3 regions of the Bacillus sp. F9_6S_D1_P_5 genome follow, and region 2 is predicted to be linked to each of the others. Evidence: predicted binding sites of a transcription regulator. Region 2 holds the regulator's gene; each other region holds the start of a gene.
The links. Region 2 encodes Rex, which represses fermentation and respiration genes when NADH is low (regulators of the CRP and FNR family bind a similar motif). Its sites were predicted from a motif close to TTGTGAAATATTTCACAA; they were not measured.

Region 1: the regulator Rex is predicted to act here: its motif matches at 2,044-2,061, upstream of adhE (bifunctional acetaldehyde-CoA/alcohol dehydrogenase).
Region 3: the regulator Rex is predicted to act here: its motif matches at 1,649-1,666, upstream of ACUXEY_RS24845 (L-lactate dehydrogenase).

Annotation. Positions count from the first base shown of each region.
Region 1 covers NZ_JBTREW010000003.1:262,501-266,699, reverse strand. The annotation lists gene ACUXEY_RS06160 (O-acetylserine dependent cystathionine beta-synthase) at 1-775, shown strand, start outside; gene ACUXEY_RS06155 (bifunctional cystathionine gamma-lyase/homocysteine desulfhydrase) at 779-1,912, shown strand; gene adhE (bifunctional acetaldehyde-CoA/alcohol dehydrogenase) at 2,171-4,199, shown strand, end outside.
Region 2 covers NZ_JBTREW010000041.1:3,848-8,046, forward strand. The annotation lists gene ACUXEY_RS27505 (ABC-F family ATP-binding cassette domain-containing protein) at 1-1,396, opposite strand, end outside; gene ACUXEY_RS27510 (redox-sensing transcriptional repressor Rex) at 1,584-2,213, shown strand; gene ACUXEY_RS27515 (YdiK family protein) at 2,243-2,434, opposite strand; gene ACUXEY_RS27520 (CPBP family intramembrane glutamic endopeptidase) at 2,431-3,177, opposite strand; gene groES (co-chaperone GroES) at 3,579-3,863, shown strand; gene groL (chaperonin GroEL) at 3,902-4,199, shown strand, end outside.
Region 3 covers NZ_JBTREW010000028.1:470-4,668, reverse strand. The annotation lists partial or broken gene ACUXEY_RS24855 (TasA family protein) at 1-70, shown strand, start outside; partial or broken gene ACUXEY_RS24850 (dockerin type I domain-containing protein) at 61-414, shown strand; gene ACUXEY_RS24845 (L-lactate dehydrogenase) at 588-1,532, opposite strand; gene ACUXEY_RS24840 (DUF4179 domain-containing protein) at 2,069-3,097, opposite strand; gene ACUXEY_RS24835 (sigma-70 family RNA polymerase sigma factor) at 3,090-3,620, opposite strand; tRNA gene ACUXEY_RS24830 (tRNA-Glu) at 3,886-3,957, opposite strand; tRNA gene ACUXEY_RS24825 (tRNA-Ser) at 3,964-4,054, opposite strand; tRNA gene ACUXEY_RS24820 (tRNA-Asn) at 4,061-4,135, opposite strand; tRNA gene ACUXEY_RS24815 (tRNA-Ile) at 4,143-4,199, opposite strand, start outside.

The sequences.
Region 1 (4,199 bases), on a different contig from region 2:
ATTAATCGAAGATGCGCTAGAAAAAGGGCTTGTTACCCAGGGTGGAACAATTATTGAACCGACTGCTGGAAATACTGGTATTGGACTGGCACTTGCAGCGTTACAACATGATTTACGCGTTATTGTTTGTGTACCAGAGAAATTTAGTATTGAAAAGCAAGAACTAATGAAAGCACTGGGCGCAACGGTTGTGCATACACCAACTGAACAAGGAATGACCGGCGCAATTGCAAAAGCAAAAGAATTAGTAAATGAAATACCGAATTCATACTCTCCAAGTCAGTTTGCGAATGAAGCAAACCCGCGTGCGTATTTCAAAACACTAGGTCCTGAACTTTGGGACGCATTGAATGGAGAGATTAACATATTTGTTGCAGGAGCAGGAACTGGTGGGACATTCATGGGGACTGCATCTTATTTGAAAGAAAAAAATATAGATATAAAAACGGTTATTGTGGAACCAGAAGGATCCATTTTAAATGGTGGTAAAGCTGGATCGCATGAAACAGAAGGGATTGGCCTTGAATTTATCCCGACATTTTTGAAAACATCTTATTTTGATGACATTCATACAATTTCTGATCGAAATGCATTTTTAAGAGTGAAGGAATTGGCGCAAAAAGAAGGACTGCTCGTTGGGAGCTCTTCAGGAGCTGCATTTCATGCAAGTTTACTTGAAGCTGAGAAAGCGGCGCCAGGTACAAATATTGTAACGATTTTTCCTGATAGTAGTGAGCGCTATTTAAGTAAAGACATATACAAAGGATGGGAATAAAAAATGAGAGCAAAGACAAAGTTAATTCATGGTATTCGCATAGGAGAACCTTCAACTGGATCTGTAAATGTACCGATTTATCAAACAAGCACGTACAAACAAGAAGCAGTTGGTAAGCATCAAGGATATGAATATTCACGTACAGGCAACCCAACACGTGCAGCTTTAGAAGAAATGATTGCTGTATTAGAAAACGGTCATGCTGGTTTTGCATTTGGTTCAGGAATGGCTGCTATTACAGCTACAATTATGTTGTTCTCAAAAGGTGATCACGTTATTTTAACAGATGATGTGTACGGTGGAACGTACCGCGTTATTACGAAAGTATTAAACCGCTTCGGTATTGAGCATACATTTGTAGATACAACAAACTTAGAGGAAGTTGCAGAAGCGATTCGTCCAAATACGAAAGCGGTTTATGTGGAAACACCAACGAATCCATTACTGAAAATTACTGATATTAAAAAAATATCTACTCTTGCTAAAGAGAAAGATTTATTAACAATTATTGATAACACATTCATGACGCCATATTGGCAGTCACCGATTTCTTTAGGAGCAGACATTGTACTTCATAGTGCAACGAAATATTTAGGAGGTCATAGTGACGTAGTTGCAGGTCTAGTAGTTGTAAATAGCCCGCAATTAGCAGAAGACCTTCACTTTGTACAAAATTCAACAGGAGGCATTCTTGGCCCACAAGATAGCTTCTTACTACTTCGTGGTTTAAAAACATTAGGAATTCGAATGGAAGAGCATGAAACGAATTCACGCGCTATTGCTGAGTTTTTAAATAACCATCCAAAAGTAAATAAAGTATATTACCCAGGCCTTGAGTCACATCCAAACCATGAACTTGCAACAGAACAAGCAAATGGATTTGGTGCTATTATCTCATTTGATGTAGATAGCGAAGAAACATTAAATAAAGTACTTGAGAAATTACAATACTTTACACTTGCTGAAAGTTTAGGAGCAGTAGAAAGTTTAATTTCTATTCCATCTCAAATGACACATGCATCAATCCCAGCAGATCGTCGTAAAGAGTTAGGAATTACAGATACATTAATTCGCATTTCTGTCGGTATTGAAGACGGTGAAGATTTAATTGAAGATTTAGCACAAGCGCTAGCATAGTAAAAATGCACTGCTCATATAGGCAGTGCATTTTTATTATGCTATTTTGTGAAAAAATTCACAAAATAGACATACACAAATGGAATCATTTCATGTATATTAAGTTCATGAAATGTTACTCACGAACAAACTTGTGAAATATTTCACAAACAATGAGGTTCATGTAGGGAAGCAACTCTATTTTTTTGCGCTAATCGGGACTAATTATGACCTATAGGGTCTTATTCAGTCCATGGTAGCAGAATAGGAGGAATTTACATGGTAGTCAAAGAGAAAGTTGTAAATGAAATGCAGGAAGTAAAAGAGATGATTGATGCGTTAGTGAATAACGGTCAAAAGGCCTTACAAGCATTAGAAAGTTTTACACAAGAGCAAATTGACAACATTGTTCATGAAATGGCATTAGCAGGTGTGGATCAACATATGCCACTTGCAAAGTTGGCTGTTGAAGAAACGGGTCGTGGTGTATACGAAGATAAATGCATTAAAAATATTTTTGCTACTGAATATATTTGGCATAGCATAAAGAAAGATAAAACAGTAGGGATTATTCACGAAGATCCTCATGAAGAAATAATAGAAATTGCGGAACCGGTCGGTGTAGTAGCTGGGGTAACGCCGGTAACTAATCCAACATCGACAACGATGTTTAAAGCATTAATTGCGATAAAAACGAGAAATCCAATTATTTTCGCATTTCATCCTTCTGCACAAAAATGTTCCATTGCAGCGGCGAAAACAGTATATGATGCAGCAGTGAAGGCGGGGGCGCCAAAACATTGTATTCAGTGGATTGAAAAACCTTCTGTTGAAGCAACGAAACAATTAATGAACCATGAAGGAGTTGCGCTTGTTTTGGCCACTGGAGGAGCAGGTATGGTGAAATCAGCTTATTCTACTGGAAAACCAGCGCTAGGTGTAGGTCCTGGTAATGTACCATGTTATATAGAGAAATCAGCGCATGTAAAAAGAGCAGTTAATGATTTAATTTTATCAAAAACATTTGATAACGGTATGATTTGTGCATCAGAACAAGCAATCATTGTAGATAAGGAAATTTATGATGATGTGAAAACAGAAATGATTGTAAACAATTGTTACTTTGTAACAGAAGAAGAGAGAAGAAAATTAGAAAAGCTTGTTATTAAAGAAAATACATGTGCAGTAAATAGTGATATTGTTGGGAAATCAGCACAGTACATTGCCGCATTAGTCGGAATTACTGTACCTGAAGATACAAAACTACTTGTAGCTGAAATAAAAGGTATCGGAGCAGCGTATCCACTATCTCGTGAGAAACTGAGTCCAGTATTAGCTTGTGTAAAAGCAAATTCATTAGAAGAAGGATTTACATATTGCGAAGAAATGTTAAACCTCGGTGGTTTAGGACATTCGGCAGTCATCCATTCTGTAAATAAGGAAGTGCAAAAGCAATTTGGATTACGTATGAAAGCTTGCCGCCTTATTGTAAATGCTCCTTCATCACAAGGTGGAATCGGTGACATATATAATGGATTTATTCCATCACTTACACTTGGTTGCGGATCGTATGGGAAAAACTCAGTATCTCAAAACGTAACAGCGACGCATTTATTAAATATAAAAAGGTTGGCAAATAGAAAAAAGAATATGCAGTGGTTCAAATTACCACCGAAAATTTATTTTGAAAAACATGCGACAGCATATTTAGCAAATATGCCTAACATTTCAAGAGCATTTATTGTAACGGATCCAGGAATGGTTGAGCATGGATATGTAGATACGGTCTCGCATTATTTACGTAAACATGCAAATGATGTGAAAGTGGAAGTTTTCTTTGAGGTTGAGCCAGATCCATCAGATGAAACTGTGTTTAAAGGTGCGGAAATGATGAAAAGTTTTCAGCCAGATGTAATTATCGCACTTGGTGGTGGTTCAGCGATGGATGCAGCGAAAGGCATGTGGCTTTTCTATGAGTATCCAGAAACAACATTCTATGGAATTAAACAGAAGTTTTTAGATATAAGAAAACGTACGTGTAAATATCCGAAATTAGGGAGTAAAGCGCAGTTTGTTGCCATTCCAACAACATCAGGAACAGGATCAGAAGTGACACCATTCGCAGTTATTACAGATAAGAAAAATAATATAAAGTATCCACTTGCAGATTATGAATTAACGCCAGATGTAGCAATTGTTGATCCGCAATTTGTAATGACAGTACCACCACATGTAACAGCAGACACTGGGATGGACGTATTAACGCATGCAATTGAGGCGTATGTGTCTGTTCTAGCAAATGACTATA
Region 2 (4,199 bases):
ATTTTTGCATCATAAGTTTTGCAAGAGCTAACCGAGCCTTTTGTCCACCACTAAGAGAAGATACTGGTTTTAGTACATCGTCTCCTGTGAATAAGAAGTTACCTAGTATTGTGCGAATTTCTTTTTCGGGCTGCAATGGATATTCATCCCATAATTCATTTAAAACTCGCTTAGAAGATGTTAAGTTAGCTTGTTCCTGATCATAATAACCAACAGATACATTGGATCCGAAAGAAACATCACCATGTAATAGTGGTAACTTATTCACAATGGATTTCAACAATGTGGATTTCCCAATTCCATTTGGACCAACTAAAGCAACACTATCCCCACGAGTTAAGCGCATTGTTACATGTTCAATAATTGGATCCTCATCATAGCCGATAGTTGCATCCTTTACTTGTAAAACATCATTTCCACTTTGTTTTTCAATATCGAAATGGAAGGAAGCCGACTTAGAGTCACCTAATGGTCTTGTTAATAGTTCCATACGGTCTAATTGTTTACGACGGCTTTGCGCACGTTTTGTTGTAGATGCACGAGCTATATTCTTTTGAACGAAGTCCTCAAGTTTAGCGATTTCATCTTGTTGTTTTTCATAACGTTTCATTTCTTGCTCGTATAGTGCTGATTTTAAATCTAAATATTTACTGTAGTTACCAACAAATCGTCTACTTTCTTTATTCGAAATTTCATATACTTGTGTAACGAGTTTATCTAAGAAATAACGGTCATGGGAAACAATAAGTATTGCGCCAGGATAGCCTTGTAAATATTGTTCAAGCCATGTTAATGTTTCGATATCTAAATGGTTTGTAGGCTCGTCCAAAATAAGTAAGTCTGGTTTCGTTAATAATAATTTACCGAGAGCTAATCGTGTTTTTTGCCCACCGCTTAATGTAGAAATCGTCGTCTGGTGCGTTTCGACTGGGAAGCCAAGACCGCTTAAAATCGAACGGATATCTGCTTCGTACTGATAGCCACCTTGATCTTTATAATCTAATTGCAATTGGTCATAATCAGTTAATAACCTTTCATATATAGCCTCGTTTGAAAAGTTTTCTTCTTTTCCCATCTCTTGCTCTAGCCTTCGAAGTTTTGTCTCCATTTGCTGCAAGTGTGTAAAGACGGTTAACATTTCATCCCAAATTGTTAAAGACGTTTCTAAACCGGTATTTTGAGCTAAGTATCCGATTGAGACATCTTTCGGTTTTATAATTTCGCCACCATCATGAGATAGCTCACCAGCTATTATTTTTAATAACGTAGATTTTCCGGCTCCATTTCGTCCGACTAATGCGATGCGATCTTTCGTTTGAACTTCCAATTTTATGTTTGCAAGAATCGTTTCTGCACCGTATAATTTCGAAAGCGCGTTTACTTGTAATAAAATCAATGTTTTCACCTCAAATAATTTCTTAACTTTGCCATGTTTATATTTCTCAATCATACTAAAAATAGTGTATAGTTTAAAATACAGAGAGAATACTTCTTCTTTCTATTATACAAGGAATTTAATAAGTGCTAAACTTCTGTATTTGATTAAAGCATATGAATAAAGATAGGAAGAGAGGAGAGGTTATATGGAGCAGCAGAAAATTCCACAAGCCACTGCTAAGAGATTGCCTCTATACTATCGATTTATCCAAAACTTATCTCTGTCTGGTAAGCAACGTGTTTCATCAGCCGAATTAAGTGAAGCGGTAAAGGTTGATTCCGCAACTATTCGAAGAGATTTCTCATACTTTGGGGCGTTAGGGAAAAAAGGATATGGATATAACGTAAATTATTTATTATCATTTTTCCGTGAAACACTCGACCAAGATGATATAACACGTGTAGCGCTTATTGGAGTAGGTAATTTAGGGACCGCTTTCTTACATTATAATTTCACGAAAAACAATAATACAAAAATTGAAATGGCGTTTGACGTTAGTGAAGAGAAAGTTGGAACAGAAATCGGGGGCATTCCTGTATATCATTTAGATGAATTAGAAGAAAGATTATCAAATGATATACAAGTGGCAATATTAACAGTACCGGCTACAGTAGCACAATCTGTAGCAGATAGATTAGCTGAAACGAGTGTGCATGGTATTTTAAATTTCACACCAGCACGCTTAAATGTGTCAGACGATATAAGAATTCATCATATTGATTTAGCAGTAGAGTTACAAACACTTGTTTACTTTTTAAAGAATTATCCACAATAAAACGCAGAGGAAGCGACCTCTGCGTTTTATTATTGTTTTTTCTTTGTGAATTTAACTAATATAAGGCGAAGTGCCAAATTAAAATCAATTGTTGCCATAACTGCAAATAGTATTGTCCACATATTCCAGATTGTATCTGTTACGTTCGTAATGGCGAAGCGGGTAAAGATACATCCTAGTAGGAAGTACAATGCAGCCATGAACAATGGTGAGTTTCTCATAAAAATCCTCCGATAAAGCCTTGCATTTTTTCAGCTTCTTTAATCATTTCTTGAATTTGTTCATTGCTCATTAAAACTTGAGCAACTGCAACTAATGTATTCATTGCAACATGAGCTGCGATAGGGACGATAATACGCTTCGTTTTTACATATAAAAAGGCGAATACGAGTCCCATAGAAGTGTATACCAATAAGTGAGTGAAATCAAAATGAATTGCTGCGAATACGAGAGAACTAATAATAGCAGCAATAAAGAAGTTAAACTTCTTATAAAGTGTACCAAATAAAATTTTTCTAAATACGATTTCTTCCAAAATAGGTCCTATTATAGATATAACAATAAGGAACCAAGGTGTCGTTCTTGCGATATCCATAAGTCTTGCTGTATTTTCAGATCCAGGTTTAATTCCTAATAAACGCATTTCTATCATACCGGCAATACTTTGCGAGAAAAATGCTAAGAAGAACCCGATAAAAATCCAACCAATCGTAGCTGGAACAGTAGAACGCTTTGTATCTAAATGTCTGTCACGAATATCTGTTCTAAGTAACCAAAGTACGATACATAATGCAATAAAGAAGCTAATGATTGCCCAGTGACCAGTTATGAGTTGAAATTTCTCTTCCCTAGTAAATCCCCTGTTATCATAAAGTCCAGTTTTCAGGAGAAGTGGTAATCCAGCAATTGATGATAACTGCATTAAAATGTATGTAACGATAACCCACCAATATTGTTTTTTCAAATGGTTTAACCATCCTTTCTAACTCTAGTGTATGAGATAAGGTAGGATAACATGTAAATATGCTACCTACGATATAAACCTTACTTAAATTATGTTTTTTTTGTAAATCCTTATTTGAAATTATAATAGAAGACAGGAGAAAGTTGTGTGTGTAGCGAAAACAACTTAGGGTGTCCTTTCATATTGTAACATACGAGTAGTGGAAACAACGATTCATATGGTAAAGGTAGAAGAAGAGAGACTCTATATAGAAAAGTGTATAACTGAATTTGCGAAAAAATTATGATTTTTTTACTTGCAAAAGAAATTGAGATTATTTATTATTATAAGTGTGTTAGCACTCGGGTGACCTGAGTGCTAATAAATAAAATTTACATAACAAAATGAGGAGGTTATTGTTCATGCTAAAGCCATTAGGTGATCGCGTTGTAATTGAGCTTGTTCAAGCGGAAGAAAAAACAGCAAGTGGTATTGTATTACCAGACACAGCAAAAGAAAAACCACAAGAGGGTAAAGTTGTTGCAGTAGGTACTGGTCGAGTGCTTGAAAATGGTGAGCGTGTTGCTTTAGAGGTAGCAGCAGGTGATCTTATCATCTTCTCAAAATATGCAGGTACTGAAGTGAAATATGAAGGTACAGACTACTTGATTTTACGTGAAAGTGACATTCTAGCAGTTATCGGTTAATTATATAAATCTTAAAAAATCCAAGGGGGTCAATTATTATGGCAAAAGATATTAAATTTAGTGAAGAAGCACGTCGTTCGATGCTTCGCGGTGTCGACACTCTTGCAAATGCAGTAAAAGTAACGCTTGGACCAAAAGGTCGTAACGTTGTTCTTGAGAAAAAATTTGGTTCACCACTTATTACAAATGACGGTGTAACAATCGCAAAAGAAATCGAATTAGAAGATGCATTCGAAAACATGGGTGCAAAATTAGTAGCAGAAGTTGCTAGCAAAACAAACGATGTAGCTGGTGACGGAACAACAACTGCAACTGTATTAGCACAAGCTATGATTC
Region 3 (4,199 bases), on a different contig from region 2:
ATCCCTTACATTCGGCGGTGTATTCGCCTATTTTAGTGATTCTGAAACATCTAGTAACTCATTTCAAGCTGTCCAACAACGAGTTTAAGTACTGAAAAAGACGGTAAGCTACTTGGCCAATATTATTATGCACGCCTTGATGAAAACCTTGCAGGTGATGTAAATGGCGATAAAGTAATTGATATAAAAGATGCTGAAATTATCGCTAGCAATTACGGTAAAAAGGGACTATCTGTAAAAGACGGTGACCTTAACAAAGATGGCATTGTCGACGAAAAAGATATTCGCTTCGTTGAAAAGAACTTCTTGAAGAAAGGTCCTGATGCATCTAAATCACAAACACCTGTTGAAAAATCAAACAGCGGTACACTTGCAGATATTTTAAAGAAATTAGGATTAACGCCTAAAAAATAATCATAAAGAGCACTCTATATAAAATAGAGTGCTCTTTTCTATAAACGACCCTTATCCAGCAAAAGGGGTATATTGGGGATATACAAGGGAAACCGGAAAAGGAATTTATATTAAATTATATAAAAACTCAGAGGTAGGAAGCAGTTTCCCGCCTCTGAATTATTTAGCAATTATTATAGTACTGGTGCCATTGTTTCTTTTAATACTTTTACAGAATGAGCGAATTTCACTTTTTCTTCTTCATTTAACTCAAGTTCTACGATTTCACGTACACCTTGGCGGTTAATAACAGCTGGAACACCTACGTAAGCATCTTTCTCACCATATTGACCTTCAAGGTATGCAGATACAGTTAATACGCTGTTCTCGTTGCTTAAGATTGCTTTAGTTACACGAAGTAGTGACATACCGATTCCGTAGTAAGTTGCACCTTTACGTTCAATGATATGGTAGGCTGCATCACGTACATTTTCAAAGATTTTATCTAAGTCTTCTTGTTTGTACTGCTCGTTGTTAGCTAAAATTGTTTCTAGTTTTTGTACACCTACAGTAGCGTGGCTCCATACTGGAAGTTCAGTGTCACCGTGCTCACCAACGATGTAGGCATGAACGTTACGTGGATCTACATCTAAGTAGTCACCTAACATGTAACGGAAACGAGCAGAGTCTAAAGTAGTACCAGAACCGATTACGCGCTCTTTTGGTAAACCAGATTCTTTCCAAGTTACGTAAGTTAAAATATCAACTGGGTTAGTTGCGATTAAGAAGATTCCATCGAATCCGCTATCCATAATACCGCGAACGATTTGTTTAAAGATCTTTGTATTTTTCTCAACTAAGTCTAAACGAGTTTCACCTGGCTTTTGTGGTAATCCAGCAGTGATAACTACTAAATCTGCATCTTTACAATCTGCATAGCTACCGCTCCAAACTTTTGTTGCTGCTGGAGAGAATGGTACCGCATGGCTTAAGTCCATTGCTTCTCCTTCTGCTTTTGCTTCATTAACATCTACTAGTACGAATTCTTCAGCTACACCTTGGTTGATCATTGAGTAAGCGTAACTACAACCTACAGCTCCTGTTCCTACTAATACTACACGATTGATACCTTTTTTCATGTTAATTTCCCCTCTCTATTGTTCACATATATTTTTTTATGATTGTTTAAGTAATTAATTAAAATACTAATTTAATGTTGTTTAACTTCTTTACATTCATATTGTAGCACGTATTATTGTGAATTACTTCACAAATTATGACCTAATTGTGAACTTTTTCACATAGAGTGTAAAGTTATTAGAATAGGTGTGGAATCCATTTCAATGGAGGCGTTTTCTTTAGATTGTGAAAGGGTTTTTCTATGGTTTTTGTCGGTAAGTGAAATTATATCGGCGATTTTTAGAATATATCGACTGTAACTTCAAATATATCAGCGATTTTTGAAATTTATCGACTTACCGACAAAACTCGACAATAATAACAGCATAAAAAACGCCATCCTTTCTGTATATTTCTACAAAAGAATAGCGTTTTTTGATTATATGGATACAAATTTATCTTAGCTGGATAGTGATATTTTTTCCATACACGTCAAGTTAACATACTATCACTTATTAACATTCAATAGACATGGAAACCTAGCCAAGCTCTTCAATTATTGTAGCAATACAGTCGTTTTCAAATCTTCAGCACCTCCATTTTTTAATGTATCATTTAGACCACTAAGATACACGGGCTCAATTGTTAAGGATTTTGGAGGATTATCCATCGGCGGAAGAGCTAAAACAATATGGTGTCCATATAGTCCCGTACTACCAACTTGCAAGCTGACTCCTTCGTAGATTTTTCCTTTATCATCAGTAACAGTATAATCAAGTGCTGGCCAGCTATCATTAACTTCCATTTCTTTTGGATAATCAAAGGTCAAATCAATCCTCGTTGAAAGTGAAGAAAAGGTTACTTGATCTACGGTTAATGCATACAGATTATCTTTCGTTAATGTTTTTATATTAGGAGTAAATTTACGAATCTCACCTTCAACTTTTGTGAGAGGAAATGCTACGTTCCATGTTCCTGTTTTTCCAAATAAATCTTCCCCATGGACGGAAACATCAATTTTATCACCAAATTCACCGTAATTAGCCAGAGTAAATTCATGCTGCTCGATAATGGTGTTTCCTGCTTTTGATTTCTGTGAAGTAGAACCAATTGCAGATCTGACTTCTTTCCCATTAATGGTTACATAACTAAGTCCAGCTTTCTCTTCATTGGTATTTGAAATAGTATTTTCTCCTTTGTATTCAACTGTAATCACTAAACGTCCACCATCGTAAACAGCTTCTTTCACATTCATCGTTAAACCACTATGGTTATCTTGTCTTTCAATTGATGTAGCAAGCTCATCCTTTTCAATTTTATCAGAAGCAATATCATTAAATTGCGCATAAATGGGGCCTATAACTGGAACACTCGATAATGTCTTTGCCATAGTAGGAGAAATGAATCCAAAACCTAAGAGAGAAACACATATTCCACAAGCAACAAGACTAGAATACTTGATTGTTTTTGTTCTACGGTATTGATTTTTCTTAGCTTGAAGAATGGCTGTTTTTTCTCTTTGAATTAACCTGTTTTCTGGTATAGGAATATCATTGATATGGTGATTAAATTCTTCTTTATTCATAACTATATCCCTCCGTTAAAATGGGGCGTAAAGCTTGCTTTGCTCGATGTAATTGAGATTTTACCGTTCCTTCTGGAGAATTAAGAACCTCAGCAATTTCCTTAATAGATAAATCGTGATAATACCTTAATAAAATAATAGTTTTGTAAGTAGGATCTAAGAAATTAAATGCCTCGGTTAAATCCAATGATTGTTCTAATTTATTCATGCTCTCTTCTGTACATAAATTGGCGAATATTTCATCATCCACAACAAATTGTCTAGAGGATTTTCTTACAAAATCAATGGATTTAAAAACAAGAATTTTGGTAATCCAACTTTGAAATTTCTCGGGCTTTTTTAATTTTTTCAATGAAAGATACGCTTCATAAATTGTTTCTTGGTATATATCCAGTGCATCTTGTTCATTTCTTACATAAGAATAGGCTGTTCGATATAATTTCGGACGAACAAGAGTAATGAGTTGTTCAAATGCTTGATCATTTCCTCTTGTTGCTTGTTTTACTAGATAGGATATGTCCATTTTATTTCTTCCTCCCTTTACTAATATAGTCGAATGAGAGAATAAAAAGGTTGCAAAAATAAGTGCATATACATAAATCTTCTACAATTTATTGCAATGATTAATACTCAGCATAAAAAAAAGACACCAGAAATCCAGATAGAAATATTAGTTAGACGATTCAAATAGAAAAAGTATACAAGAAACCCATAAAAAAAGCAGACTATCTAAAGTCCACTTTTACACAACAAAAAAGAGATAGCAGATTATGCTATCTCTTTTAGTATGACCCGTACGGGATTCGAACCCGTGTTACCGCCGTGAAAGGGCGGTGTCTTAACCACTTGACCAACGGGCCAGTTACTGGCAGAGAAGAAGGGATTCGAACCCTCGCACCGCGTTAGCGATCTACTCCCTTAGCAGGGGAGCCCCTTGAGCCACTTGGGTACTTCTCTATAATATGGCTCCGCAGGTAGGACTCGAACCTACGACCGATCGGTTAACAGCCGATAGCTCTACCACTGAGCTACTGCGGAACAATTATGGTGGGCCTAAATGGACTCGAACCATCGACCTCACGCTTATCAGGCGTGCGCTCTA